3 regions of the Bradyrhizobium sp. MI1.10 genome follow, and region 3 is predicted to be linked to each of the others. Evidence: predicted binding sites of a transcription regulator. Region 3 holds the regulator's gene; each other region holds the start of a gene.
The links. Region 3 encodes PhoB, which activates phosphate uptake and scavenging genes when phosphate is short. Its sites were predicted from a motif close to TGTCATNNANCTGTCAT; they were not measured.

Region 1: the regulator PhoB is predicted to act here: its motif matches at 5,293-5,309, upstream of AC0L3K_RS31140 (DUF2794 domain-containing protein).
Region 2: the regulator PhoB is predicted to act here: its motif matches at 5,285-5,301, upstream of phnG (phosphonate C-P lyase system protein PhnG).

What each region holds. Positions count from the first base shown of each region.
Region 1 covers NZ_JBVVPN010000039.1:901-10,482, reverse strand. The annotation lists gene AC0L3K_RS31160 (ABC transporter ATP-binding protein) at 1-322, shown strand, start outside; gene AC0L3K_RS31155 (ABC transporter permease) at 319-2,889, shown strand; gene AC0L3K_RS31150 (Bax inhibitor-1/YccA family protein) at 3,160-3,951, shown strand; gene AC0L3K_RS31145 (GNAT family N-acetyltransferase) at 4,236-4,766, shown strand; gene AC0L3K_RS31140 (DUF2794 domain-containing protein) at 4,860-5,228, opposite strand; gene AC0L3K_RS31135 (DUF1223 domain-containing protein) at 5,825-6,601, opposite strand; gene acnA (aconitate hydratase AcnA) at 6,836-9,556, opposite strand.
Region 2 covers NZ_JBVVPN010000034.1:11,802-21,383, forward strand. The annotation lists gene AC0L3K_RS29185 (alpha-D-ribose 1-methylphosphonate 5-triphosphate diphosphatase) at 1-616, opposite strand, end outside; gene phnL (phosphonate C-P lyase system protein PhnL) at 628-1,326, opposite strand; gene phnK (phosphonate C-P lyase system protein PhnK) at 1,349-2,146, opposite strand; gene AC0L3K_RS29200 (alpha-D-ribose 1-methylphosphonate 5-phosphate C-P-lyase PhnJ) at 2,139-3,035, opposite strand; gene AC0L3K_RS29205 (carbon-phosphorus lyase complex subunit) at 3,032-4,135, opposite strand; gene phnH (phosphonate C-P lyase system protein PhnH) at 4,138-4,746, opposite strand; gene phnG (phosphonate C-P lyase system protein PhnG) at 4,751-5,164, opposite strand; partial or broken gene AC0L3K_RS29220 (phosphonate metabolism transcriptional regulator PhnF) at 5,335-5,433, shown strand; gene phnF (phosphonate metabolism transcriptional regulator PhnF) at 5,559-6,242, shown strand; gene phnE (phosphonate ABC transporter, permease protein PhnE) at 6,352-7,200, opposite strand; gene phnE (phosphonate ABC transporter, permease protein PhnE) at 7,197-8,081, opposite strand; gene phnD (phosphonate ABC transporter substrate-binding protein) at 8,158-9,093, opposite strand; gene phnC (phosphonate ABC transporter ATP-binding protein) at 9,157-9,582, opposite strand, start outside.
Region 3 covers NZ_JBVVPN010000044.1:10,293-19,874, reverse strand. The annotation lists gene AC0L3K_RS32715 (aspartate aminotransferase family protein) at 1-44, opposite strand, end outside; gene AC0L3K_RS32710 (GcrA family cell cycle regulator) at 500-1,012, shown strand; gene phoB (phosphate regulon transcriptional regulator PhoB) at 1,232-1,939, opposite strand; gene phoU (phosphate signaling complex protein PhoU) at 1,963-2,679, opposite strand; gene pstB (phosphate ABC transporter ATP-binding protein PstB) at 2,691-3,512, opposite strand; gene pstA (phosphate ABC transporter permease PstA) at 3,509-4,354, opposite strand; gene pstC (phosphate ABC transporter permease subunit PstC) at 4,359-5,348, opposite strand; gene pstS (phosphate ABC transporter substrate-binding protein PstS) at 5,448-6,461, opposite strand; gene AC0L3K_RS32675 (ATP-binding protein) at 6,605-7,903, opposite strand; gene AC0L3K_RS32670 (putative bifunctional lysylphosphatidylglycerol flippase/synthetase) at 7,937-8,992, opposite strand; gene AC0L3K_RS32665 (hypothetical protein) at 9,342-9,473, shown strand; gene AC0L3K_RS32660 (haloalkane dehalogenase) at 9,501-9,582, opposite strand, start outside.

The DNA.
Region 1 (9,582 bases), on a different contig from region 3:
GCGCGCGGCGCAGGAGCTGCAATCGGTCGGGCTCGGCGACCGTCTGCATCACTATCCGACGCAGCTCTCCGGCGGCGAGCAGCAGCGCGTCGCGCTGGCCCGCGCGCTGGCACCCGATCCCGCGATCCTCGTTGCCGACGAGCCGACCGGCAATCTCGACGAAGCCACGGGACAACAGATCGTCGACCTGCTGTTCAGCAAGCATGCCGAGCGCGGCATGACGCTGGTGCTGGTCACGCACGATTCCTCGCTGGCGCATCGCTGCGATCGCGTGATCCGCCTGCGCTCCGGGCGCATCGACACGCAGTCGGCGCCGGCATGAGCCTCGCTGCCGAACCGTTTGCGAAGCCCAATGGCGTTGCGCTGTCGCTGCGCTACGCGCTGCGCGAATTGCGCGGCGGCCTGCGCGGCTTCTACGTCTTCATTGCCTGCATCGCGCTCGGCGTGATGGCGATCGCCGGCGTCGGCTCCGTATCGGCGAGCCTGAGCGACGGCCTCGCCCGCGAGGGCCGTACGCTGCTCGGCGGCGACGTGTCCTTCGTCTTGTTCCAGCGCGAGGCGAAGCCGGAGGAAGTCGCCTTCCTGCGTTCGCGCGGCACCGTCTCGAGCGCCGCCACACTGCGCGGCATGGCGCGCTCGGCTGAGGGCAAGCTGGCGCTGGTCGAGATGAAGGCCGTCGACGACACCTATCCGATGCTGGGACAGCTGACGCTGGCGCCGCCGCTGCCGATGTCCGACCTGCTCGCAGAGCACGACGGCGCGTTCGGCGCGGCCGCCGATCCGACGCTGCTGGCGCGGCTGTCGCTCAAGACCGGCGATCGCGTCACCGTCGGGACTGCCACGTTCCAGATCCGCAGCGCCGTCGAAGCCGAGCCTGACAAGCTCGCCGGCGGCATCGGCTTCGGCCCGCGCTTCCTGATCAGCGAGGCGGGCCTGCGCGCCACGGGGTTGGTCCAGCCCGGCAGCCTGGTGCGCTGGGTCTACCGGGTGAAGCTGCCGGAGATCGCCAATAGCGAGCGCGCCACCGACGCCTTCATCGCGGACGCCCGCAACGCCGCGCCGCAGGCCGGCTGGGAGGTCCGCAGCCGCTCCAATGCGTCGCCGCAGCTCGAGCGCAACATCAACCGCTTCACGCAGTTCCTGACGCTGGTCGGCCTCGCCGCGCTGCTGGTCGGCGGCGCCGGCGTCGCCAATGCCGTCAAGGCCCATATCGATCACAAGCTCGAGGTGATCGCGGCCTTCAAGGCCGTCGGGGCCACCGGGCGCGACGTGTTCGGCATCTATCTCGCCCAGGTTCTCCTGCTCGCCGCGATCGGCTCGGTGATCGGCCTCGCGCTCGGCGCCGCCATGCCCTTCGCAATCGTCGGCCTGTTCGGCAAGCTGCTGCCGCTGCCGGTGGTGCCGGCGGTGCATGCCGACGAACTCGCGCTGTCGTTCGTCTATGGGCTGCTGACGGCGCTTGCATTCGGCCTGTGGCCACTCGGGCGGGTGCACGACGTGCCGGTGGCCGCGCTGTTCCGCGACACCATCAGCTCCGAATGGCACCGGCCGCGCTGGAGCTATCTCGTCTTCATGGCCGTCGTGATCGCGCTGCTCATCGCGGTCGTGATCGGGCTATCCTTCGACAAGCGCATCGCCGCGGTGTTCGTGGCCTCCTCCGTGGTCGTGTTCGCGCTGCTGCGCGGCATTGCCGCTCTGCTGATGACGATCGCACGGCGGCTGCCGCGCACGCGGTGGCCGATGCTGCGGCTTGCGATTGCCAACATCCACCGGCCGGGCGCGCTGACGCCCTCCGTCGTGCTGTCGCTCGGGCTCGGCCTCGCCGTGCTCGTCACCATCACCCAGATCGACGGCAATCTGCGCCGGCAGTTCCTGGCGGCACTGCCCGAGCACGCACCGTCGTTCTTCTTCATCGACATTCCGAGCACGCAGGCCGAGCAGTTCGACTCATATCTGCGCCAGCTCGCCCCTGGCGCGAAGGTCGATGACGTGCCGATGCTGCGCGGGCGCATCGTCGGGGCCCGCGGCGTCCGCGCCGAGGAGCTCAAGCCCAGCACCGATTCCGAGTGGGTGCTGCAGAGCGACCGTGGCCTGACCTATACCGCCGAGCTGCCGAAGGGCTCCAAGGTGGTCGAGGGCGAGTGGTGGAGCGCCGATTATTCCGGCCCGCCGCTGGTTTCGATGGAGAAGAAGATCGCGGACGGACTCGGCCTCAAGCTCGGCGACGAGGTCGTGGTCAATATCCTCGGCCGCGACATCCCCGCGAAGATCAGCAATCTGCGCAGCATCGACTGGCAGGGCCTCGGCATCAATTTCGTCCTCGTGTTTTCGCCGAACGCGTTCAAGGGCGCGCCGCACACCCACATCGCGACGCTGACGGAAGCCGGCGGCGATGCGGCCGGCGACGGCAAGATCATCAGGGAGGTGGCTGACGCCTATCCGATGGTGACGAGCGTGCGCGTGCGCGAGGTGATGGAGACGGTCGGCTCGGTCGTGACCAACCTGGCGCTGGCGATCCGCGGCGCCAGCGCGGTGACCCTGATCTCGGCGATCCTGGTGTTGGGCGGCGCGCTCGCCGCCGGCCATCGCCACCGGGTCTACGATGCTGTAATCCTCAAGACCCTGGGCGCGACCCGGCTGCGGCTGCTCGGCGCCTATGCCCTCGAATACCTCCTGATTGGCCTCGCTACGGCGGTGTTCGGCGTTTTCGCCGGCAGCGTCGCGGCCTGGATGATCGTGACCCGGCTGATGACCCTCACTTTCGTCTGGCAGGGCGGCAGCGCCGCCGGCGTGGTCGCGGCTGCCTTGGTCGTCACGGTCGGCCTCGGGCTCGCCGGCACGCTGCTGGCGTTGAACAAAAAGCCCGCCACGGTGTTGCGGAATTTGTGACAAATGGTAGCGGGCGGCGGCACGGGAGCGAAATCGCACGATTCCGGCGATTAACCACGTCCGCTCGTCTGGATTGCAGGGAAGGGCGACATTCAGCCGCGCGTGGACGGTTGCAGCGGATGTGTTAGTTTCCCACATATCGAGTGGGTTCGGAGCCCCGATTGTTAGCCAAAATTTAGTCGGCAGACATCGGTATCCGAGATAGAGTTTGACGAACCGGCGGCATGGCGACCCTCATGCCGGACCGGACCAACCAACGGGAATTCGACCATGTCGGACCTAGACCGCAATTACGCTTCTCCTTTCGGCAGGGCCGCCGGGCGTGTTGACGCCGCGACGGTCGATGCCGGCCTGCGCGCCTACATGCTGCGCATCTACAACTACATGAGCATTGGCCTCGCCATCACCGGCTTGGCCGCGCTCGGCGTCTACATGGCCGCCGTGACGGATGTTCCGACCCCGGAAGCCGTCCGCGTCGGCAAGCTGTTCCTGACGCCGTTCGGCTACGCGATGTTCGTCAGCCCGCTGAAGTGGCTGTTCATGCTCGCGCCGCTCGCCATGGTGTTCGTGATCTCGGCGGGCATCAACCGTCTCGCTCCCTCGACCGCCCAGATCCTGTTCTGGGTGTTCGCGGCGCTGATGGGCGTCTCGCTGTCCTCGATCTTCCTGGTGTTCACGCACACCTCGATCGTGCGGGTGTTCTTCATCACCGCGGCGACCTTCGGCGCGCTCAGCCTCTACGGCTACACCACCAAGCGTGACATGAGCGGAATGGGTTCGTTCCTGTTCATGGGCCTGATCGGCATCGTGATCGCGAGCCTGGTAAACCTGTTCCTGGCGAGCTCGGTGCTGCAGTTCGTGGTGTCGGTGGTCGGCGTGCTGGTGTTCGCGGGCCTCACCGCCTGGGATACCCAGCGGCTGAAGAACGACTACATCTACGGCTACGCCTCGGCCGGCGGTGACATCGCAGAGCGTGCGGCCATCACCGGCGCGCTGTCGCTGTACCTGAACTTCATCAACCTGTTCACGCTGCTCCTGCAGCTCCTCGGCCAGCGCGACTAAGCGCTGAGGCGAGAGGACGGACACGAACCCCGGCCGAAAGGCCGGGGTTTTTGTTTGGGTGGGCCGGACGTCGTCATCGCCCGCCTTGTGCGCAATTGCGCACTGGGGCGGGCGATCCAGTACGCCGCAGCGCCTCGATCCTAGCCGTGCTGTCTCGGAGTACTGGATGCCCCTCCTACGCGGGGCATGACAGCGCAGAAGATGGAGGCTGCTTCCCTCGCAATGACGCGTGGGGAGGCCGTTCGCCTCTTCCAGCCGTTCCAGGAAGGCTCTAATCTTGCCCCATGTCCGCACCCGATATCAGGCCCACCACTGAGGCCGACCTCCCCGCCATCACCGCCATCTACCAGCAGGCCGTCCGCGAGGGCACCGCGACGTTCGAGCTGGAGCCGCCCGATCTCGCCGAGATGACGCGCCGCTACCGTACGCTGATCGACGGCGGCTACCCCTATTTCGTCGCCATCCTCGACGGGCGCGTCGCCGGCTACGCCTATGCCGGCGCCTACCGGCCGCGGCCGGCCTACCGCTTCACGGTCGAGAACTCGATCTATCTCGATCCGTCCTTCCACCGCCGCGGCATCGGAGCGCTCCTGCTGGAGCGGCTGATCGTCGAGTGCGAGGCGCGCGGTTTCCGCCAGATGATCGCCGTGATCGGCGATTCCGCCAATGCGGGTTCGATCGGCGTGCACAGCAAGGGCGGCTTCAAGATGATCGGCACGCATCCCAGCGTCGGGCTGAAATTCGGCCGCTGGCTGGACACGGTGATGATGCAGCGGGATCTTGGCGAGGGCGCGAAGAGCGTGCCGGGGAAGTAAGGCCCGTAGCCCGGGTGAGCGAAGCGATACCCGGGAAGGCTGCAAGCAAAGACCCGGATGTCGCTACGCTCATCCGGGCTACTGGATCCCTGCTCACACCACCGCCAATTTGCGATCGATCACCAGGAGCACGCGCTCCAGTTCGTGGCCGCGGCGCAGGATCAAGCCCGTCGCCGAGATCACGCTGTACATGCCCTGCTTGCGCGCGAGGCGCGGATCCTTCTCGATACGATAAATTGGCACTTCCGAGGCGCGGCGGAAGACCGAGAACACGGCGCGATCCCTGAGGAAGTCGATGGCATAGTCGCGCCACTCGCCGTCGGCGACCATCCGGCCGTAGAGATTGAGAATACGGTGCAGCTCGAGCCGGTTGAACGTCACGCGGCTCAGCTGCGCATTCGAAGCGGCGGGGCGCGCCGCCGCGCGCTGTTCGCTCGGATCGGCATCCTCCGACAGACTCATAGGTCGCCTCCTGTCGCATCAGCATGACCGCGTCCGCGAAGAACCGTCCCCGGAACCGCGGATCATGACAGTTGCATGATCGCGCCAACTGTTCCCCACCGCAAGGGGCCCCTGGAAGGACACTGGACCGGAGCAAACCGCCCACACGCAGCGGTGGAACTCTGTCGCGGCAAACCGTCACGGGATCGTTAGCAGGAATCATAGTGTCGCCGCTTTTCCGCCAAGCGACTGCCGCCCTGCATTGCGAAAAGACTTGTGTGCGTTGACCCGGTCCTTTCGGTTCCGGATTCCTCAGCCCCCAGCCCCCCGGGGCCGTCAGGATCGGGTCTGTTCGCACGACAAGGAGGGCCAACGCGAGTTGGTCCTTTTTTGTTTGGGTCGGTTTTGTCTGTGTCGGGATGTTTCTGCCTCGACGCATATCTCACCATCTCCGCACAAACTCTCTCCCCTCATCCTGAGGAGCCGCGAAGCGGCGTCTCGAAGGATCGAGGCCGAGCTGCCTCAGTAGGGCCTGCATGGTTCGAGACGGCGCTGACGCGCCTCCTCACCATGAGGATTGAGAGCGTGCTTGAGTCGGAAGATTCGAAGTGTGCGCGTCAGTGCAGCGACGTATACGCCGCGCCCAGCATCGGGCCCGGCTTCTCGCGGCTGCCGTCCTGAACATAGACCACGGCACCGTCGACGCCGTCGCGCGTGAGGTTCTCGATCGGCACCGTCCAGCTTTCCGGACGGCCGGTCCAGTCGCCGACCTTGAGCAGGTTGCGCACCACGTTGTGATAGATGACCTGCTGTCCACGATTTTCGCCGCGGCTGATTGCGATCGGGACCGATTTCGCAATCGAGCAGATCCAGACCTCGCCGTGGGACGCCGTCGGCTCGTTGCTCGCGGCGACCGAGACGTTGATCTGCTTGCCAGCGAGCGACATCGTCACCGGCACGCTCATCACACCAGTGCCCTTATCGGTTTTGCCGATCGCGCTTTCGATGCCGGTGCGGTCGCTGCCGACGACATGCGTGGAGCCGTTGACCACGACCTGCGGCGTGTAGACTTCGCGGTCGCCGCGCATGCGCGAATAGGCACGCTGCCGTGCAGAGAAGCGCGAATCGGCCAATGTGTCCTTCCAGCCGAGATAGTCCCAATAGTCGATCGGCATGCTCAGCGCGATGATCGAGGGATCGCGGGCGAGGTCGCCGATGATCTTGTCGGCCGGCGGGCAGGAGGAGCAGCCCTGCGAGGTAAACAATTCGACAACGGCGCGGGGATCAGCCTCGGCAGGACGAATGACGGCGACGATTGCACAGAGACCAAGAGCTCCCGACCAGAGGGCGCCGGACCAGCGTGAAACCAGATGAGAAGCCGTCATTGTTGTCATGTCGAACGCCGTACACCATTGCTCGTGAGAGGGAAATCTTACCGCCGGATGGTCACCGTAGTCTTACGGGCCTCACACTTTCGTCCGCCAAAGTAACCGTCCAAAGCGTCGGGTTCTCCGCCGGGCGGGCCCATCTGAAGCCTGCCGCAAACGCGTGAAGGCGGCCTTGTGATAGGCCGCCTTCGTGTAACCTACTACTCACTTCGCAGTGAGCCACCGTTCACAAGTCCGCGCTTACGCCGCGAGCTTGCGCAGCACGTAGTGCAAGATGCCGCCGTTGCGGTAGTATTCCAGCTCGTCCAGCGTATCGATGCGGCAGAGCAGCGAAACGCGCTGCAGCGAACCGTCGCCGGAGACGATCTCCGCGGTCAGCTTCTGGCGCGGCTTGAGCTCGCCGACGAGGCCGCGCAGCGTGACCTTCTCGTCGCCCTTCAGACCGAGCGACGACCAGGAGGTGCCGTCCTCGAACGTCAGCGGCAGCACGCCCATGCCGACCAGGTTGGAGCGGTGGATGCGCTCGAAGCTCTGGCAGATCACGGCGCGCACGCCGAGCAGACGCGTGCCCTTCGCGGCCCAGTCGCGCGAGGAGCCGTTGCCGTATTCGGCGCCGGCGAACACCACCAGCGGCACCTGCTCCTGCTGGTACTTCATCGCGGCGTCGTAGATCGACATCTGCTCGCCGTCTGGCCAGTGTTTTGTCAGACCGCCCTCAGGGATATTTCCATCCGCGCCCTTGAGCATGAAGTTCTTGATGCGGATATTGGCGAAGGTGCCGCGCATCATGACTTCATGGTTGCCGCGCCGCGTGCCGTACTGGTTGAAGTCGGCCGGACGTACCTGGTGTTCGCTGAGATATTTGCCGGCGGGCGAGGTGAGCTTGATCGAACCGGCCGGCGAGATGTGGTCGGTGGTGATCTTGTCGCCGAACATGGCGAGGATGCGGGCCTCGACGATGTCGGTGACCGGCTCCGGCTCCTTCTTCATGCCTTCGAAATAGGGCGGGTTCTGCACATAGGTCGAGCTCATGTTCCAACGATAGGTCTCGCTCTCGACCGTCTTGATCTTGCGCCAGTTGGTGTCGCCCTTGAACACGTCGGCATACTTCTTCTTGAAGATCGACGCGGTCACGAACTTCTTCATGAAGGCGTTGATCTCCTTCGTCGTCGGCCAGATGTCCTTCAGGTAGACCGGCTTGCCGTCCTTGCCTTCACCGAGCGGTTCGATAGCGAGGTTCTTGGTGACGGTGCCCGCGAGCGCGTGGGCGACCACGAGCGGCGGCGAGGCCAGATAGTTCGCCTGCACGTCCGGCGAGACGCGGCCTTCGAAGTTGCGGTTACCGGAGAGCACGGCAGCCGCGACGATGCCGTTGTCGTTGATCGACTTCGAGATCTCCTCGGGCAGCGGACCGGAATTGCCGATGCAGGTGGTGCAGCCGAAACCGACCAGGTTGAAGCCGACCTTGTCGAGATCGGCCTGGAGACCGGAATCGGCGAGATAGGCCGCCACCACCTGGCTGCCCGGGGCGAGCGAAGTCTTCACCCACGGCTTTGCCTTGAGGCCCTTCGCGGCGGCGTTGCGCGCCAGCAGACCGGCGCCGATCAGCACGCTCGGGTTCGAGGTGTTCGTGCAGGAGGTGATCGCGGCGATCACGACGTCGCCATGGCCGATGTCGAACTTCTTGCCCTCGACGGCAAAGCGCTTCGCCGGCTCCTCGGCCTTCTTGTATTCGCTGGCGAGCGCGAGCGAGAAGCCCTCGGCCACGGACGGCAGCGCAATGCGGCCTTCGGGGCGCTTCGGACCGGCCATCGACGGCACGACGTCACCGAGGTCGAGCGTCAGCGTCTCCGTGAACACCGGATCGGCCGACTTGGCGGTGCGGAACAGCCCTTGCGCCTTCGCATAGGCCTGCACCAGCGCGACGCGCGCCGAGGCGCGGCCGGAGGTCTTGAGATAATCGAGCGCGGCGGCGTCGACCGGGAAGAAGCCGCAGGTCGCGCCATATTCGGGCGCCATGTTGGCGATGGTCGCCTTGTCGGCGACCGAGAGATGGTCGAGGCCGGGGCCGAAGAACTCGACGAACTTGCCGACAACGCCGAGCTTGCGCAGCATCTGCGTCACCGTCAGCACGAGGTCGGTCGCGGTGACGCCTTCCTTCATCGCGCCCTTCAGCTTGAAGCCGACGACGTTGGGCAGCAGCATCGACAGCGGCTGGCCGAGCATGCAGGCTTCGGCCTCGATGCCGCCGACGCCCCAGCCGAGCACGGCGAGACCGTTGACCATGGTGGTGTGGGAATCGGTGCCGACCAGCGAGTCGGGATAGGCGACCTCGAAGGTGCCGGTCTTCTTGCCGACCGTCATCTTCTCCTTCTTGGTCCAGACCGTCTGGGAGAGATATTCGAGATTGACCTGGTGGCAGATGCCGGTGCCGGGCGGCACGACGGAGAAGTTCGAGAACGCCTTCTGGCCCCATTTCAGGAACTCGTAGCGTTCCTGGTTCTGCTTGTATTCCTCGGTGACGTTCTTGCCGAACGCCTTGTTGTCACCGAAGAAGTTCACGATCACGGAGTGGTCGATGACGAGGTCGACCGGCACCAGCGGATTGATCTTCTCGGCATCGCCGCCAAGCTTCTGCATCGCGTTGCGCATCGCGGCGAGATCGACCACGGCGGGGACGCCGGTGAAGTCCTGCATCAGCACGCGCGCCGGGCGGAAGGCGATCTCATGCTCCAGCGACTTCTTGCGCAGCCACTTCGACACCGCGACGATGTCTTCCTTCTTGACCGAGCGGCCGTCCTCGTTGCGGAGCAGGTTCTCGAGCAAGACCTTCATCGAATAGGGGAGTTTCGAAATTCCCTTCAGACCATTCTTCTCGGCCGTGGGCAGGCTGTAATAGACATAAGTCTTGGCGCCGACCTTGAGGGTCTTTTTGCATTTGAAGCTGTCGAGCGAGGTCATGTAGGAAATCCCAATTGTTAGTTATA
Region 2 (9,582 bases), on a different contig from region 3:
TCGCGAACAGCTGGTCGAGCTCGGCATCGGTCTTGCCGCCGCCCTTGCCGCGATAATAGTCGCGCAGCTTGCCTTCGTCGCGGAACTGGCGCTGGCCGGGGGTGTGGTCCATCAGCGACATCAGCCGCACGTCGGGACGGTCGATCAGCTCCATGGCCTCCTCGACCACGCTCGGCATCGGGATTTCGCAGCGCAGATGCAGGAAGTGATCGGCACGCAGCAAATTGGCATCGCGTGCGGTGGTGATCGCGGCGGCGAGCGTGCCGGCGCGTCCGTCGACTTCCTCGGCGCCATCCTCGCGCCAGACCCGGAGCGAGTCGAACACCGTGGTGATGCCCGATGTCGCGAGCTGGCCGTCATAGGAGACGACGGCGGCGACCGGATTCCAGAACACTTTTGGCCGCGGCACGTAATGCGCCTCGAGGTGATCGGTGTGGAGCTCGATCAGGCCGGGCATGATCAGATCGCCGGCGGCATCCTCGGCCCCGGCGGGCGCCCTGCCCTCACCGATTTCGGCAATGCGTCCATCGGCGAGAGCAAGCCAGCCCTGCTCGATCACCCGCTCCGCCAGCACGATCCTGGCGTTGGCGATCACGATGTCCTTCTTGGCGTTCATATCCATTTCCTTCAGGCCGCGGCGGCGAAGCTGGTGACGTCGACGATGCGGTCGGCAATCTGATGACGGATTTCGTCGTCATGGACAATGGCGACCATGGCGACGCCCTGGCGTTTCTTTTCGGCGACCAGCTCGACCACGACGGCGCGGTTGGCGGCATCCAGCGAGGCGGTAGGCTCGTCCAGCAGCAGGATCGGCAGATCCGAGATGAAGCCGCGCGCGATGTTGACGCGCTGCTGCTCGCCGCCGGAGAAGGTCGCGGGCGGAAGCTGCCAGAGCCGCTCGGGGATATTGAGCCGATGCAACAACTCGCCCGCGCGCGTCTGTGCGTCGACACGAGCCAGGCCGTTGACGATCAGCGGCTCGGCGACCACGTCGACAGTGGCGACGCGTGGCACCGCGCGCAGGAACTGGCTGACATAGCCGATGGTCGCGCGTCGGATGTTGAGGACCTGCCGCGGCTCGGCAGTGGCAAGATCGACCAGCGCGCCGCGATGGCGGATGCCGATGCGGCCGGAGTCGCAGCGGTAGTTACCGAAGATCATCTTCAGGATCGACGATTTTCCGGCGCCTGATGGCCCCGACAGCACGACGCATTCGCCAGGATTGACGTGGAAGGTCACGCCGCTGACGACTGGCAATTCGATGCCGCCCTGCAGGTGCATCGTAAAGGTCTTGTTGGTGTTGGCGACGTCAATCATGGCGATCATTGAAAAACTCTTCCGGGAAGGCTCATGGCGGCAGAATCGAGGAGACGAGGAGCTGGGTGTAGGGCTCGCGGGGATCGTCGAGCACCTGGTCGGTGAGGCCGGTCTCGATGACGCGGCCGCCCTTCATCACCATCACGCGATGCGACAGCAGGCGCGCGACCGCGAGATCATGGGTGACGATGATGACCGCGAGGTGCAGCTCGGCGACGAGACTGCGCACGAGGTCGAGCAGGCGGGCCTGCACGGAAACGTCGAGGCCGCCAGTCGGCTCGTCCATGAACACCAGCCGCGGCTCGGTGACGAGGTTGCGGGCAATCTGGAGGCGCTGGCGCATGCCGCCGGAATAGGTGCGCGGTGCATCGTCGATGCGTGCGATGTCGATCTCGACGCGGGTCAGCCAGTCCGACGCGGTATCACGGATGCGGCCGTAATGATTCCAGCCCACTGCCATCAGCCGCTCGCCGACATTGGCGCCGGCCGAGACCGCCATGCGCAGACCCTGCGCGGGATCCTGGTGGACGAAACCCCAATCGGTGCGAAACAGAAACCGCCGCTCGGCTTCGCCCAGCGTGGCAAGATCGCGGGCGACGCCGTCGCGCATCCGGTAGGACACCTGGCCGCCGCTGGCCGCGAGCTGACCTGACAGGAGCTGAAGCAGCGTCGATTTGCCCGAGCCGGATTCGCCGACGATCGCCAGCACCTCGCCGGGATAGAGCGCAAAGGACACGTCGCGGCACGCGGCGATACGGCCGTAGGATTTGCTGAGAGACTCCGCAACCAGCAGCGGCTGATCGTGTTCGAGCATATCTTGATCAACCATGTGAGCCTCCCTGCGCCTTCTCCTTGTACGGCGCAGCGCTCATGCTGCCGTGGTGGCCGGCGGCCTGGCGGCCCTCGCAATAATCGGTGTCGGAGCAGACGAACATGCGGCCGCCCTTGTCGTCGGTGACGATCTCGTCGAGATAGGAATCTTCTGCGGCGCATAGCGCGCAAGGCGCATTAAAGCGATACGGCTCGAAGGGATGGTCTTCGAAGTCGAGCGACACGACTTGCGTATAGGGCGGGATCGCGTAGATGCGCTTTTCGCGGCCGGCGCCGAACAATTGCAGCGCCGGGCAATTGTCCATCTTGGGATTATCGAATTTCGGCGTCGGCGAGGGGTCCATCACGTAGCGCGCATTGACCTTCACCGGATAGGCGTAAGCCGTCGCGATGTGGCCGAAGCGGGCAATGTCCTCGTAGAGCTTGACATGCATCAGGCCGTATTCGGCGAGCGCATGCATGCGCCGCGTCTCCGTCTCGCGCGGCTCGAGGAAACGCAGCGGCTCCGGGATCGGCACCTGATAGACCAGCACCTGATTTGCGTGCAGCGACGTCTCCGGGATGCGGTGACGGGTCTGGATCACGGTCGCATCTTCAGTCGCGGTTGTCGTGGCGACGCCGGCGGTCTTGGCGAAGAATTTGCGGATCGAGATCGCGTTGGTGGTGTCGTCAGACCCCTGGTCGATCACCTTCAGCACGTCCTGTGGCCCGAGGATCGCAGCGGTGACCTGGACGCCGCCGGTGCCCCAGCCATAGGGCATCGGCATTTCACGGCTGGCGAACGGCACCTGATAGCCGGGGATCGCGATCGCCTTGAGGATCGCCCGGCGGATCATCCGCTTGGTCTGTTCGTCGAGATAGGCGAAATTGTAGGCCGGCGCGTTCATTCCGCGGCCTCCTTCATGGCGTCGGGCGCATTGGCATCAGCGAATTCCTTGCGCAGCTTGCGCAACAGGCCGAGCTCGGACTGGAAGTCGACGTAATGCGGCAGCTTCAGGTGCTCGACGAAGCCGGTCGCCTGGACGTTGTCCGAATGCGACATCACGAATTCTTCGTCTTGCGCGGGTGCGAGTGCCTCTTCGCCGAGCTCGCGCGCGCGCAACGCGCGGTCGACCAGCGCCATCGACATGGTCTTGCGCTCGCTCTGGCCAAAGGCGAGGCCATAGCCGCGGGTGAAGCACGGCGCCTCCGTCGCGGAGCCCTTGAACTGGTTGACCATCTGACACTCGGTGAGCTCGATCGAGCCGAGCGGCACGGCGAAGCCGACGTCTTCCGCCGAAAATTCGACATCGACCTCGCCGAAGCGGATTTCGCCGGCGAAGGGATGGTTGCGGCCGTAGCCGCGCTGGGTGGAATAGCCCATCGCCAGCAGAAACCCTTCGTCGCCACGCGCGAGATTTTGCAGGCGCAGGTCGCGGTCCGCCGGGAAATTCAGCGGCTCGCGGGTGAGGTCGCCGACGTTGACGCCCTCTTCGGCCTGCGGCGAGGGCTCGATCAGGCCGTCGCGGCCGAGAATATCCGTCACCCGCGGCGTGGGCACCGTGGAGGCTTCGGCCGTCGCCGGCGCCTCCGGCACAAAACCTTCGGCGAGCGAGGGATCGAGCAGGCGGTGGGTATAGTCGAAGGTCGGGCCGAGAATCTGGCCGCCGGGAATGTCCTTGAAGGTCGAGGACACCCGCCGCTGCACCCGCATCGCGCCGGTCTCGACCGGCTCGCTCGCGCCGAAGCGCGGCAGCGTGGCGCGGAAGGCGCGGACCAGGAAGATCGCCTCGATCAAATCGCCGCGCGCCTGCTTGATCGCGAGCGCCGCGAGCTCGCGGTCATAGAGCGAGCCTTCGCTCATGACGCGGTCCACGGCGAGGCCAAGCTGCTCCGAAATCTGGTCGAGGGAAATTTCCGGCACGCTTTGATCGCCGCGCCGCGCACTGGCGAGCAGGCGATGGGCGTTCTCGATGGCGCGTTCGCCGCCTTTGACTGCGACATACATGCTTAGCTTCCCTTGCTCACGACGCGCGTGGTGCGCGGGACCGCAACCACGGCATCATCCGCGACCAGGACCACATCGATGCCGCGCGGAAACAGCGCTTCGTTAATACGAAGTCGCTCGAACAGGTCGAACGGCTTGATCGAGGCCTTGAGCGTCGCGACGCCGTCGATTCCGGGACCGCGCAGCTCGAAGCTGCGCCCCGAATGCAGGCTCTCGACCTGAAGGATCAGCGTGGTCGACCGGTCCGGATATTCGCTGGTGCCGAGCGCGAAGCGCTCGAGCGAAGGCAGCGCCCCGCCTTCGCTGATCAGCGCGAAGCTGACGATCGAGGAATCCTGCACCACCGGCGCGCCCGTGTGGAACTTCAGCCATTTTGTCACGTCGGTGCTTTCCGACATGCGCGCATCGAGCCAGAGCGGCGTGTCGTGATCGAACAGCGTCAGCGCGATCGCGGCCGTGCCGCGCATCATCACATGAGGCGCGCCTGATGTCGGCACGATGCGCTGGACCGACCCCGGCCGCGCCATCGCGTCCATGACCGAGCGAAAGGTCGATTGCGCCGACAGCACCTTATCGGCGAACCCCGGCGGCAGTTCCGCAATCGTGGTCATGATCTCACCCCTCACCGCGCACCATGGTGTAGAAATCAACCTTCGTCGCAGCGGTCTCGGCCGCCGCTTGCTTGCGCCTGACCATAAGCTGCTCACGCAACGGCGCGATGATGTCCCGCTCCACCGCGCCACTGAAATCGCTGGACTGCACCAGCGCATCGCACAGCGCAATCAGCCGCGCCTTCTCACCGTCGCGACCGAGCGTGTAACCGAAACCGACCTCGCCGCTCGCAAGCCGCACCGCAGCCCGCGACACCGTCGCTTCGCCGAGATTGAATGGCGCACCGTCGCCGCCGACCCGGCCGCGCAGCATGACGAGGCCGTTTTCCGGCGCGCGCAGATCCTGATGCGCCGGCAAAGCGAGAGCGCGGAGGCGAGCGGCGATCTCGCCCGCCTCCGCGTGCGCCAGCACGGCCATTGCGGCCTTGCGCTGGGCTTGCTGATTGTTGTGCTGGGTCACCAGATCCACCGAAACTTTCTGCAGAACTTGCCGAATCCAAGTTGTCTATGATACTAGACAACTTCATACGGGAGCGCCATGACTGTTTCGTGACAAAGGCGTGATTTCTGGAGTAGCTTCCGAGCCACATGAGCATGCAGGACACAGCCTCCTCCGGCGTGGCGTTGTGGCGCCTCGTTGCCGACGGCATCGAGCGCGGCATCGCCGAGGGGCGCGGTGGGGCCGGCGGCCCCCCGCCGGGGGCGGGGGGGGGCGGCCCACCCACTAGCGGGGCGCGCCCCCCCCCCCCCCCCCCCCGGGGGGGGGGGGGGCGCCCCCCCCCCCCGCCGCGGGGGGGGGGTGGGGGCGCGGGGTGCCCGCGGCCTGCGGGGGGGGCTGCGCCGCGGGCGGTTTGGGGGCCCGCGACAAGCTGCCGGGCGAGGTGGAGATCGCCGAAACCTATCGCGTGAACCGCCACACCGTGCGACGCGCGCTGGCCGCGCTTGCCGAGCGCGGCATCGTGCGGGCCGAACGCGGCAGCGGAACCTATGTCGAGGCGCAGAAGCTCGCTTATCCACTGCGCTCGCGGACCCGCTTCTCCGAGATCGTCGGCGCCGACGGCCGCGAACCGCATGGCCGGCTGATCGAGGCGTCCGATGATGTCGCGACCCGCGAACTCGCGCGGGAACTTGGATTGAAGGCCGGCGCACCGTTGGTGCGGATCGAGGCGATGCGCCTCGCCGACCGCACGCCGATCTGCGTCTCCACGACGTGGCTGTCGGCGCAGCTGTTCCCGGGTGCGGGCGACGTCTTTGCTGCCACCCGCTCGATGACGAAATTGCTCGAGCATTACGGCGTCCGCGACTATCGCCGCGGCGCGACCCGGATCACCGCCGGCATTGTCGACGCCACCGACGCCGCGCGGCTCGATCTGGCGCTGGGACGACCGATCCTGGTGGTCGATGCCACCGACCACGATCTCGACGGCAAGCCGCTGGTGACCAAGCATTCGCGCTTTGCCGCGGAGCGGGTGGAATTTCTGGTGGAGAACGGGTGAAGAATCGTAGGGTGGGCAAAGGCGCGCTTGCGCCGTGCCCACCATCTATCCAACGTCGCGATTGAAGTGGTGCGCACGCTTCGCTTTGCCCACCCTACGAAATCGGTGATCAGGCCACCGCCCTTCGCCCAATAATCGCAAACCGCAATTTGCCCGAAACGAAATCGATCGCGGCGACCGCGACCAGGATCATCAGGATCAGGAACGACACTTTCTGCCATTCCAGCACGCGGATCTGCTCGGCGAGCTGGAGGCCGATGCCGCCGGCACCGACGATTCCGATGATGGTAGCCGAACGCGTGTTCGACTCGATGAAATAGAGCACTTGGCCGGCGATCACGGGCAAAACCTGCGGCAGCAGACCGAAGCGGATCTCGTGCAGCGCACTGCCGCCGGAGGCGCGGATGCCCTCGACCTGCTTCTGGTCGGCGCCCTCGATCGCCTCCGAGAACAGTTTTCCAAACGCGCCGAAATCCGACACGGCAATGGCGAGCACGCCGGCAAACGGGCCGAGCCCGACTACGTTGATCCATACCAGCGCCCAGATCAGCGTGTCGACGCCGCGGATCGAATCCAGGAAACGTCGAATCGGGAAGCGCAAAATGCTCGACGGCACGACATTACGGGCGGCAAGAAGACTGACCGGCAGTGCGAACAGCGCGGCGAGCGTCGTGCCGAGCAGCGCGATCGACAGCGTCTCGCCCAGCGCCTTCAGATAGACCGGCAGCGACGAGCCGGGATCCGGCGGGATCATCATCAGGCTGATCCAGCCGAGCTGGTTGAGGCCCGCGACGAACCGCGACGGCGAGAAGTCGAGATCGACGAGGCCGTAAATCAGGATCGCGAGCGCCGCGACGATCATCGCCGGCATGGCGAGCCGCGCCGAGGCCGGCCGGTCGAACACGTCAGGATAGCGCGCGCGAAGCGCCGCGGTATCGGTCTCCTGCGGTCCCGTCACGTCCGCCCCTCCTTGCCGAACAGGCGGCCGCGCAGCCAGCCGGTGCTGATGTCGATGATGAAGACCGTGACGATGATGGTGAGCAGGATCGCGCTGACGTCGGAGTAGTAGAACTTGCGGATGGCGACGACGAGCTCCTGGCCGATGCCACCGGCACCGACAAAGCCCATCACGGAGGCCTCGCGGACGTTGATCTCGAAACGCAGCAGCGCGTAGCTGGCATAGCCTGCCGTGACCTGCGGCAGGATGGCGAAGCGCATACAGGAGAGCCAGCTTGCGCCGGTCGAGCGAACGCCTTCGACCGGCTTCATGTCGGCGTTCTCGACGATCTCCGAGAACAGCTTGCCGAGCGCGCCGGTGGAGTGGATTGCGATCGCCAGCACGCCCGCCATCGGCCCGAGCCCGAAGGCGATCACGAAGATCAGCGCAAACACGATGCCGGGTACCGTACGGGCGAATTCGAGCAGGCGCCGCACCACGAAGCGCAGCCAGGGCGCGGGCGAGGTGTTTTCAGCCGCGAGGAAGTTCAGGCAGAATGCAAAAGTCGCGCCGATCAACGTGCCGACATAGGAGATCAGCACGGTCTCGCCCAGCATCTTCAGCCATTTGCGCCAGCCCCACAGCCACTCGCCGACATCGGTCCAGACCCGCTGTCCGTTGTCGAGTGTAAGGATGCTGTCGAAATAGCTGATGAAGTTGCCGTAATGGGTGAACAGCGTGCGCAGATTCACTTCGGCGCCGAACGCGGCCAGACACAGTGCAGCGGCGAAGATCACGGCTCCAAACAGGAGTCGGAGCCGCCTGCGCGCGACCGCCTGGCGATAGGCGGCGTTGAGCACGGCGAGCTGCTGCTCGGGAAGGATCGAAACCGCGACGGTCATCTGATCAGGAAAGGTGGTCGATCAAAGAGAAAGAGCCGGGTCCATCGACCCGGCTCCAGTGGCATCGTCCCGAAATTCAGGACGCCTTCTTCTTACGCAGCGCATCGACGAACTTGATCAGCTCGATCGTGCCATCCCAATCCTTGGTGGTCGCGGGATGAAAACCCTTCTTCTGGCCGTCCTGGAGGCGATCGAAGGCCGCCTTGTCCTTGGCCGGCGCGTCGAAGAACGCCTTGGCGATGGCGGCCTTGGCCTCTTCCGGCAGGTCGGAATTGTAGGCATAGGGACCGTTGATGATCGGCGCCGATTTGTGGATGATGCGGAAATCGTCCTTCTTCATCGCCGAGCCGTCGGCATTCTTCAGCATGCCCTTGGTCAGCATCTGCGCCAGCGTCGAATCGTCATCGCTGGTCCACTGGTTGGCGGCAACGTCGACAGTGCCCTGCGCCAGCGCCAGGATCGCGTTCTCATGGCTGCCGGTGAAGACGACCTTGCTGAAATAGGTGTCGGCATCCGCGATGCCCATCTTGTCGAGCTCGAAGCGCGGCACGTTGTTGCCGGAGGTCGAGTTCGGGTCGACCAGGCCGAGGTTCTTGCCTTTGAGCTGGTCGATGCTCTTGTAGGGGCTGCTCGTCTTGACGAAGAACACCGAGTAGTAGCCGGTCGAGCCGTCGGAATTGATGTCGTTGGCGAAGGCGTCGGTCTTGACGCCGGTCAGGCGGGCGCGGGCGAACGAGGCAGAGCCGTAGCTCGCGATGTGGATGTTGCCGGCGCGCTGGCCTTCGATCACGGCAGCGTAGTCGTTGGCGATGCGCAGCGTGACTTTCACGCCCAGTTCCTTGGAGAGATAGCTCATGAACGGCGCCCAGCGCTCGGTGACGCCCGAGGCGTTTTCCGCCGGAATGACCGCGAAGGTCAGCTCGGGATATTTGGCCTTCCAGTCTTCGGCGGACGCGGAAGCCGTGAACGCGAGCGCGGCGGCGCCGGCAAGAATCAATCTGCGAGTAATCATGATAGCCTCTTCATTGGTTGAGGTCGGTTGACGCAAAACTGGTGAGTCCTGAAGCGGCGCAGCTCAGGCGGCGGCCGCCGTTCCAAGCGCCGGAATGCCTTGTCGCACCGGTGCAGGCGTGCCGCCCATGACATCGGCGGCTTCGAGATCGTAGAGCTCGCGCGCAACGTGCTCGGTCAACTCGGCCGGCGCGCCGTCGAACACCACGCGACCCTGCGCCATGCCGATCAGCCGGTCGCAATAGCTGCGCGCCAGATCGAGCGAATGCAGGTTGCAGAGCACGGTGATGCCGAAATGCTTGTTGATGCGCAGCAGCGCATCCATCACGATCTTGGTGTTGCGCGGGTCGAGCGAGGCGATAGGCTCGTCGGCGAGAATGATGTCGGGCTGCTGCACCAGCGCGCGGGCGATCGCCACGCGCTGCTGCTGGCCGCCGGAGAGCTGATCGGCGCGCTGGGCTGCGAGCGGGGCGATATCGAACTGTTCGAG
Region 3 (9,582 bases):
CTGGCGAAAACGGGGAGCAAATGCGGCGCTGCGCTGTTAGTCATGACGGTCACTTGAATGTTGCGGACGGTGTGAGCGTGCATTACGCAACGCACCATCGACCGGCCCGGAAAACGAAACGTGCCGCCTCTTGAGGGCGGCACGTGCGACTATCTTAGGCCTGGTGAAACGGGTGTCAATGCCGCCCGGAAAGCCTCGCGAAACGCTGAATCCGTAGTCTTGCGGTGCCGATTTTGCGGGATTTAGCCACGGAACATGTGGAAGCGAGTCGGCGGACTCTTGCGCGGGAGTCACGCCATATTGTAGCGTTTGGATTGTCAGATACGACATCTCGTGCAGTGGTTCTGATCTTTAAGTCCTTATGTACCGGCGTAAACGTTCGGGCGTTCAAGACGCGCCCGGCGAGCCTTAAGGGATTCTGGCGGCACGGGTTTTTGAAGGCTTAGGCATTCGCTGCGAGGCCCCAGGATGGCTGGCGCGCAGCGAGGGAAAGGGTGCAATGACGGTTTTGACCTGGTCCGATGATCGCGTCGAGCAGCTGAAAAAGCTCTGGGAGGCCGGACTTTCGGCCAGCCAGATCGCGGCGGAGCTCGGCAATGTGACCCGCAATGCCGTGATCGGCAAAGTGCACAGGCTCGGCCTCTCGGGCCGCGCCAAGAGCCCATCATCGGCAGCGCCCCGGCCGCGCAAGGCGCGCCCCGCGCAGCACATGATGCGGGTGAGCCGCCCGATCTCGCGCGGCAACACCGCGCTGGCGCAGGCCTTCGAGGTCGAGGCTGAGCCGGATCCGGTCACCTACGACAACGTGGTGCCGATGAGCCAGCGGCTGTCGCTGCTCGAATTGAACGAGGCGACCTGCCACTGGCCGGTCGGCGATCCCTCGAGCCCGGACTTCTTCTTCTGCGGTGGACGGGCGCTGTCCGGCCTGCCCTATTGCGCCCAGCACTCGCGTGTTGCGTACCAGCCGGCGTCGGATCGGCGCCGCGCACCGGTGAAGCCGGGTCCGCGGTAATCACGGCAAGTCGTCGCGCAAAGACAGTTCAATAATTTCAGTGTCGTCCTGGCGAAAGCCAGGACCCATACTCCGAGCACGAAGTAGTCGTGCGAAAGGGGTAACTCGGAGTCTTCGCCAAACCACTCCCTGTGGTTATGGGTCCCGGATCAGCGCTCGCTTGTCCGGGACGACATCGGAGAATGCAGGGACAGCTCGCCAACAAACAAGCCTGCAACCCTACACCTGCTCCGCCTTCGCAAACCGATCATCCAGCGCGTAGCCGGCGCCGCGGACGGTGCGGATCGGGTCTTGCTCGCGGCCGAGATTGAGCAGCTTGCGCAGGCGGCCGATATGCACGTCGACGGTACGCTCGTCGATATAGATGTCGCGGCCCCAGACGCTGTCGAGCAGTTGCTCGCGCGAGAACACCCGGCCCGGGTGCTCCAGGAAGAACTCCAGCAGGCGATATTCGGTCGGACCGAGATCGATCGGCCGGCCTGAGCGCGCCACGCGGCGCTTGTCACGGTCGAGCTCGATGTCGCCAAAAGCAAGCACGGTGGCGAGCCGCTCGGGGCTCGCGCGCCGCAGCAGGCCCTTCACGCGCGCCAGCAGCTCCGGCACCGAGAACGGCTTGACGATGTAATCGTCGGCGCCGGTCGCAAGACCCCGCACCCGCTCGCTCTCCTCGCCGCGCGCGGTGAGCATGATGATCGGGAGCTGCTTGGTCTCGGGACGGGTGCGAAGCCGCCGGCACAGTTCGATGCCCGACAGGCCCGGCAGCATCCAGTCGAGCACGATCAGATCGGGGATGTGCTCCTTGAGGCGGGTGTCGGCGTCGTCGCCGCGCATCACCGTCTCGACGTCATAGCCGTCGCCTTCGAGGTTGTAGCGGAGAAGCTCGGTCAGGGCTTCCTCGTCCTCAACCACCATAATGCGTGCGCCCATCGGGTCGTCGCTCCCTTAAGTCTTCAGGTGTTCGGTACCGTGTTGGCGAAGGTCGTCATGTCGCCCTTCGGCCGCTTGTCGGTGATCGCCTGGCCCTCGATCATGTAGAACACGGTCTCGGCGATGTTGGTGGCGTGGTCGCCGATCCGCTCGATGTTCTTGGCGCAGAACATCAGGTGAATACAGAACGAGATGTTGCGCGGATCCTCCATCATGTAGGTGAGGAGCTCGCGGAACAACGAGGTGCAGATGGCGTCGACTTCCTCGTCGCCCTTCCACACCGCCATCGCCGCCGGCAAATCATGCGCGGCATAGGCGTCCAGCACCGACTTGACCTGCTGCTGCACGAGGTCGGTCATGTGCTCGAGGCCGCGGAACAGCTTGAGCGGATGGAAGTCCGTTTCCAGCGCCGCGACGCGCTTGCCCATGTTCTTGGCGAGGTCGCCGATGCGCTCGAGATCAGTCGCGACGCGCATGGCGCCGACGATCTCGCGCAGATCGACCGCCATCGGCTGGCGGCGGGCGATGGTGAGCACCGCACGCTCCTCGATGCGCTTCTGCAGCGCGTCGAGCTCGGTGTCGATGGCAACGACGCGCTGGCCGAGCGGGACGTCGCGGCGGATCAGCGCGTCGACGGACTCGACGATCATGCGCTCGGCGATGCCGCCCATCTCGGCGACCAGGCGGGTGAGTTCCTGGAGGTCGGTGTCGAAAGCCTTTGCGGTATGTTCGGAAGCCATGTCGCGTCTCCTCAGCCGAACCGGCCGGTGATGTAATCCTGCGTGCGCCGGTCGGTCGGCGACGTGAAGATCTTGCTGGTGTCGTCGAACTCGATCAGCTCGCCGAGATACATGAAGGCGGTCTTGTCGGAGACGCGCGCCGCCTGCTGCATGTTGTGGGTGACGATCGCGATCGTGTAATCCTCGGACAGCTCCTGGATCAGCTCCTCGACCTTGGCGGTCGAGATCGGGTCGAGCGCCGAACAGGGTTCGTCGAACAGGATCACCTCGGGCCGCACCGCGACGGTGCGGGCGATGCAGAGGCGCTGCTGCTGGCCGCCGGAGAGCGACAGGCCGGAGGCGTTGAGCTTGTCCTTGACCTCGTTCCACAGCGCGCCGCCGCGCAGCGCCTTCTCGACGCGGCCGTCCATTTCGGACTTCGAGATCTTCTCATACAGGCGGATGCCGAACGCGATGTTCTCGTAGATCGTCATCGGGAACGGCGTCGGCTTCTGGAACACCATGCCGACGCGGGCGCGCAGCAAATTGAGGTCCAGCTTGCCGTCGAGGATGTTGGTCTGGTCGAGCATCAGCTGACCAGTGGCGCGCTGGCCGGGATAGAGGTCGTACATCCGGTTGAAGATGCGCAGCAGGGTCGACTTGCCGCAGCCCGACGGACCGATGAACGCCGTGACGCGATTGGCGCCCAGCGTCAGGTTGATGTTCTTCAGCGCGTGGTGCTCGCCGTAATAGAAGTTCAGGTTGCGCACGGTCACCTTCGGGGGCGCCTCCGGCAGCACCGGCGCGTGGGGCAGCCCACCGGCCGCGCTCATCGATACGGAAAGATCACTCATTTTGCGGTCCTCTCGGCGCCAAGGATGCGCGCGCCAATATTAAGGGCAAGAACGGTCAGGGTGATGAGCAGCGCCCCGCTCCAGGCCAATTGCTTCCAATAGGCATAGGGGCTCTGCACGAAGTTGTTGATGGTGACAGGCAGGTTCGCCATCGTCTTATTCAGGCCGAGGCTGAAGAACTGGTTCGACAGCGCGGTGAACAGCAGCGGCGCAGTTTCACCGGCGACGCGAGCGGTTGCGAGCAGCACGCCGGTGATGAGGCCGGAGCGCGCGGCGCGATAAGCGATCCGCTTGATCACCAGCGAACGCGGCAGGCCGAGCGCCGAGGCCGCCTCGCGCAGCGCGTTCGGCACCAGCAGCAGCATGTCCTCGGTCGTGCGCAGCACCACCGGGATCACGATGACCGCGAGCGCGAGCGAGCCTGCGATCGCCGAGAAGCCGCGCATCGGCACCACCACCGCGCCGTAGATGAACAGGCCGATGATGATCGAGGGCGCCGAGAGCAGGATGTCGTTGATGAAGCGGATCACCGAGGTCAGCCGGTCATTGCGGCCGTATTCGGCGAGATAGGTGCCGGCGAACATGCCGAGCGGCGCGCCAATGCCGACGCCGATCACGGTCATGATCAGCGAGCCGACGATGGCGTTGAGCAGGCCGCCCTCGTTCGATCCGGGAGGCGGCGTGTTCTCGGTGAACAGCTGGACATTGAGTCCCGCCAGTCCATTGTAGAGCAGCGTGATCAGGATCAGCGCGAGCCAGGTGACGCCGAAGGCCGTTGCGGCGATGCAGAGCCCGCGAACGACGATGTCCTTGCGGCGGCGGCGTGAATAGATCGGATTCATGGCGCTAGTTCCCCGCCTTCTTTTCCAGCCGCATCAGCATCAGCCGCGCCGCTGCAAGCACGAAGAAGGTCAGCACGAACAGCAGGAGACCGAGCAGGATCAGGCCGGACTGGTGCAGGCCGTCGCTCTCGGCGAACTCGGATGCGATCGCCGCCGAGATCGTGGTGCCCGGCGCGAAGATCGACGACGAGATCCGGAACGAGTTGCCGATGATGAAGGTCACCGCCATGGTCTCGCCGAGCGCCCGGCCGAGCGCCAGCATGACGCCGCCGATGACGCCGACGCGGGTGTAGGGGATCACCACGCTGCGGACGACTTCCCAGGTGGTGCAGCCAACGCCGTAGGCGGCTTCCTTCAGGACCGGAGGCACGGTCTTGAACACGTCGACCGAGATCGAGGTGATGAAGGGCAGCACCATGATGGCGAGGATCAGCGCGGCATTGAACAGGCTGAGATAGGACGGGGGACCTGCGAAGATCGCGCCCAGCACGGGCACGCCGTCGAAGATCTTGATCATGAAGGGCTGGAACGTGTTGGCGAGGAACGGACCCAACACGAAGAAGCCCCACATGCCGTAGATGATCGAGGGGATGCCGGCGAGCAGCTCGATCGCCATGCCGATCGGGCGGCGCAGCCATTGCGGGCAGAGCTCGGTGAGGAAGATCGCAATGCCGAGACCCACGGGGATGGCGATCAGCATCGCGATGAAGGAGGTGACGAGCGTGCCGTACATCGGCCCGAGCGCGCCGAGCACCGGCGGATCAGCGGACGGCGCCCAGCGCTGCGTCCACAGGAAAGAGACTCCGAATTCCTTCATCGCGGGGAAGGCGCCGACGATCAGCGAAATGATGATGCCGCCGAGGATCAGAAGCACCGAGATCGCGGAGAGCCGCGTGATCCAGTAGAAGGTAACGTCGCCGAGCTTGAACGCGCTCAAGGCCTTGGCGCGATCATAAGGTCCGGCGTCGTCGATTACATCGCTCTGAACGGCCATCTCTGCCACGCCGATCCCCTGTACTAAAATAGTATACGTTTTTTGTTGGTCCGTGCCCCGGATGCGGCTCAGCGCATCCGGGGCACGAGCGTCGCGAACCTAGCTCTTGATTTCGGCAGCCCAGGTCTTCTCGATCAGCTGAACGACCGGGTCCGGCATCGGGATGTAGTCGAGCTCTTCAGCCGCCTTGCCGCCGTTCTTGAAGGCCCAGCGGAAGAACTTGATGGCTTCCTGCGAGGCCGCCTTGTCGGTGGCGTCCTTGTGCATGAGGATGAAGGTCGCCGCCGTGATCGGCCAGGACTTCTCGCCGGGCTGGTCGGTCAGGATGACGTAGTAGCCGGGAGCCTTGGCCCAGTCGGCGTTGGAGGCGGCCGCCTGGAAGGCTTCGACGGTGGGCTGCACCGGCTTGCCGGCCTTGTTGACGAGGCCGGTGTAGGTCAGCTTGTTCTGCTTGGCATAGGCGTACTCGACGTAGCCGATCGAGTTCTTGGTCTGGCTGATGTTGCCGGACACGCCTTCGTTGCCCTTGGCGCCGACGCCGACCGGCCACTCGACCGCGGTACCCTCACCGACCTTGCTCTTCCAGTCCGCGCTGGCCTTGGCGAGGTAGTTGGTGAAGTTGAAGGTGGTGCCAGAGCCGTCCGAACGGCGGACCACGGTGATGGCCTCCGAGGGCAGCTTCACGTTCGGGTTGAGCTTTTTGATCGCGGCGTCATCCCATTTGGTGATCTTGCCGAGATAGATGCTGGCCAGCGTCTCGCCGTCGAACACCATCTCGCCGGGCTTCACGCCCTCGATGTTGACGACGGGAACGATGGCACCCATCACCATCGGCCACTGGACGAGGCCGTCCTTCTCGAGCTGCTCGGCCTTGAGCGGCGCGTCGCTGGCGCCGAAGGTCACGGTCTTGGCCTGGATCTGCTTGATGCCGCCGCCGGAGCCGATCGACTGGTAGTTCAGACCGTTGCCGGTCTCCTTCTTATAGGCGTCAGCCCATTTGGAATAGATCGGGAACGGGAACGTCGCACCGGCACCGGTGATATCGGCAGCAAAGGCCGCCGTCGTCGATGCGGCGACCATGCCAGCAGCGACGAGTGTTTTGAGGAAATTCATGCTGGTCTCCATACAGGGGAGCGAAGCGCCATCCGCGCCCGATCGCGCTCCCCGTGCCGCCCCTTTAGGAGCGGACAGCTGAGCTTTTACGAAGGTTTGGTGACAGTCGGATGACAGCGTTAAGCAGCTGAAATCGCTGGAATTTAGCTCAGAGCCGCAGGCTTGCCCTGGGGGAAACAGGCGGTGAAAGTGGCGCCCTGTTTGGGCACGCTTTCGATCAAAAGCCGGCCGCGATGGCGGTTAAGAATATGTTTCACCAGGGATAATCCGAGGCCGGTGCCGCCCTGCGAGCGGCTATCGCCGACATCGACCCGGTAGAACCGTTCGGTTAGCCGCGGCAGGTGCTCCGGCGCGATGCCGGGGCCGAAATCCCGGACCAGGACCCGGATTTCCTGAGTTCCATCAGGGGCGGCGCCTGGCATCAGCGACACGATGACGCGACCGCCCGCGGCGCCGTATTTGAGCGCGTTCTCGATCAAATTCTCGAACAGGCGGAGCAGCTCCTCGCGGTCCCCCGCGATCAGTACCGGGGTCTCAGGGAGCTGGGTCTCGACCCCGACCTGGCGTTCCCGCGCCAGCGGCTCGAGCCCGTCGGCGACCTGCAAGATGATCGGCAGCAGGTCGACCAGGGTGTCGGGCCGCACATGGGCGGACAGTTCCACCCGCGACAGCGACAGCAGATCGTCGATCAGGCGCGCCATCCGGGTGGCCTGGTTGTGCATGATGCCGAGGAAGCGCTCGCGCGCCTTGGGATCGTCCTTGGCCTGGCCCTGGAGCGTGTCGATGAAGCCGGACAGCGCGGCCAGCGGCGTGCGCAGCTCGTGGCTGGCATTGGCGACGAAATCGGCCCGCATCTCCTCGACCCGACGCAGCGGCGTCTGGTCGTGGAAGGTCATCAGCATGCATTTGTCGGCGCCGCCGAAGGTGGTCGGCACCGGCACCGGCGTGATGGTCAGCTCCATCCAGCGATCGACCGGGACATGGTCGAGATAGGTCGCGCGCCGCGGCTCGGTGGTCGCGATCGACTCGCGCAGCGCCGTGATGATCTCGGGCGAGCGCAGCGCGAACTGGGCAAGCTCATTCCGGCGCAGCGCCGGCGCGAGCTGGGCGGCAGCAGCGTTGAGATGGATGACGCGGCCGGCGCGGTCGAGCAGCACCGCGGGATCGGGCATGCCGGCGACCACCGCGGCGACCGCCGCGCTCTCGACCGGATTGACGCGGCGGGTCTCTTCGCGCGAGGCGGCAGTATCGTGCAGGCGCCACGGGATCAGCGCTGCGGCCGCGACGCAGAAGAACACTGCGATGGCATGCAGTGCCGACAATTCGCCCAGCGAGACCACCACCGACAGCGCCAGCGCCGCGGCGATCAGGATGACGGTCGAGTGCCGCAGCCGGTCGGACCAGGGCTGGGAGGAGGGAGAAGATGGGGCGTCGATCGCCATCGGGGCGGGCTTCTCCAAAGGACGTTGCGCCGGTCAGGCGCCGCTGTCGCTGCGCTTTCTCACGTAAGCGGCTTTAGGCGCGGGCCCGGGGTCGAGCTTGAGCGCCGCCTGCTGCAGGCGCTTCGATCGTGCGCCGATGATAACTTCGCGAAACGTCAGCAAGATTACAGATATGACGAAAGGGGACAGATAATAGAGGACGCGGAACAGCAGCATCCCGCCCAGCAGCTCCTCGCGGTCCATCTGCCAGAGCCCGACCAGCATGGCCGCGTCGAACACGCCAAGGCCTCCGGGCGAATGGCTGGCAAAGCCGAGCAGCGTGGCCGAGACGAAGATCACCGCGACCACCACGAAGCCGAGATTGGGCTCGTCCGGGACCAGCACGTACATCGCCAGCGCGCAGAAGCCGAGATCGATGATGCCGATCGCGATCTGGAGCAGCGTCAGCGGGCCGCCCGGCAGCATCACGGTCCAGGGCCCGCGGCCGACCATCCGGGGCTGGGTCCAGACCCAGACCACGTAGGCGACCAGCCCGACGATGATCATCATCGCCAGCATCCGGTTCAGCCACGGCGGAAGCATGTCGATCGAGGCCGCGGCCTCCGGATGATAGGAGATGCCGAGGCCCAGCACCGCGGCATTGCCGAGCCAGAAGGTCAGGCCGGCGAGGAAGCAGATCTTTGCGACGTCGATCGCGTTCAGGCCGTAGGCGGAATAGATGCGGTAGCGCACCGCGCCGCCGGTGAAGACGCTGGCGCCGACATTGTGGCCGATCGAATAGCTGGTGAAGGCGGCGAGCGCGTTGATGCGATAGGGGACGTGGGCGTGGCCGATCGCGCGCACGGCGAACAGGTCGTAGAAGGTCAGCGTGAAATAGCCCGCGGCGACGAACAAAGCCGCCAGCGCAATCTGGCTCGGCTCGGTGCTCTTGATCGCTTCGAGGACTTCGTTGACATCGATGCCGCGCAGCATGTGGTAGAGCACATAGCAAGCGATGCCGATGACAGCGACGCTGATCACAACTCCAAGCTTATGCAGGATTTGCTTCTGGCGCAGAAACGTCATCGCTCTGCGTATGGCTTCCAGCATCTAGACCTCGAACAACGCTTCAGCGGCCGGGGTGGCCAGCGAACAGGCGGACGACGCACGGGCACTCGACGAATCCTCGTCAGCGGCTCCGGCATCGCGCATGCCCCCTGCCCCTCCACTAGCGCGTTTTGGGGCGGAGTGGAATTCGACAATTCGAACAAAAAGTCGTGGCTTCAAGGTTTTAGGCAGGTTGCGGGCTCCTGATGCACGGTTTGGCGCTTTCGGCGGCAAGCCTGACGCGAATCTCCATGGCAATCCTGCGCAGACGCCATGAAGTTTTGATGATTTCGGCCGTACAATGTTCCGTCACGGCTTAAGTCGAAATCAATCTATGGGCGGGATTCCGCTGTTGAAAGAGGGTCGCTCCGCGCGCGGCCGCTGCGGCGCGCACGATTACGTGGCCGACGGCTCGCGCTCGATCATCCGGTTGCACTGCGACATCACAGACGTCATCGCGGCCGCCGGCCAGCGGCCGCGATGAGCATGTCGTTCGGAGGTAGCGTTCTGCTCAGGCCGCAAGCTGCGGGCGCACCGCCTCGATGCCCGCGATCCAGCCGGCGACGGAGCGCCCGATCGCCTCGGGGTGATCC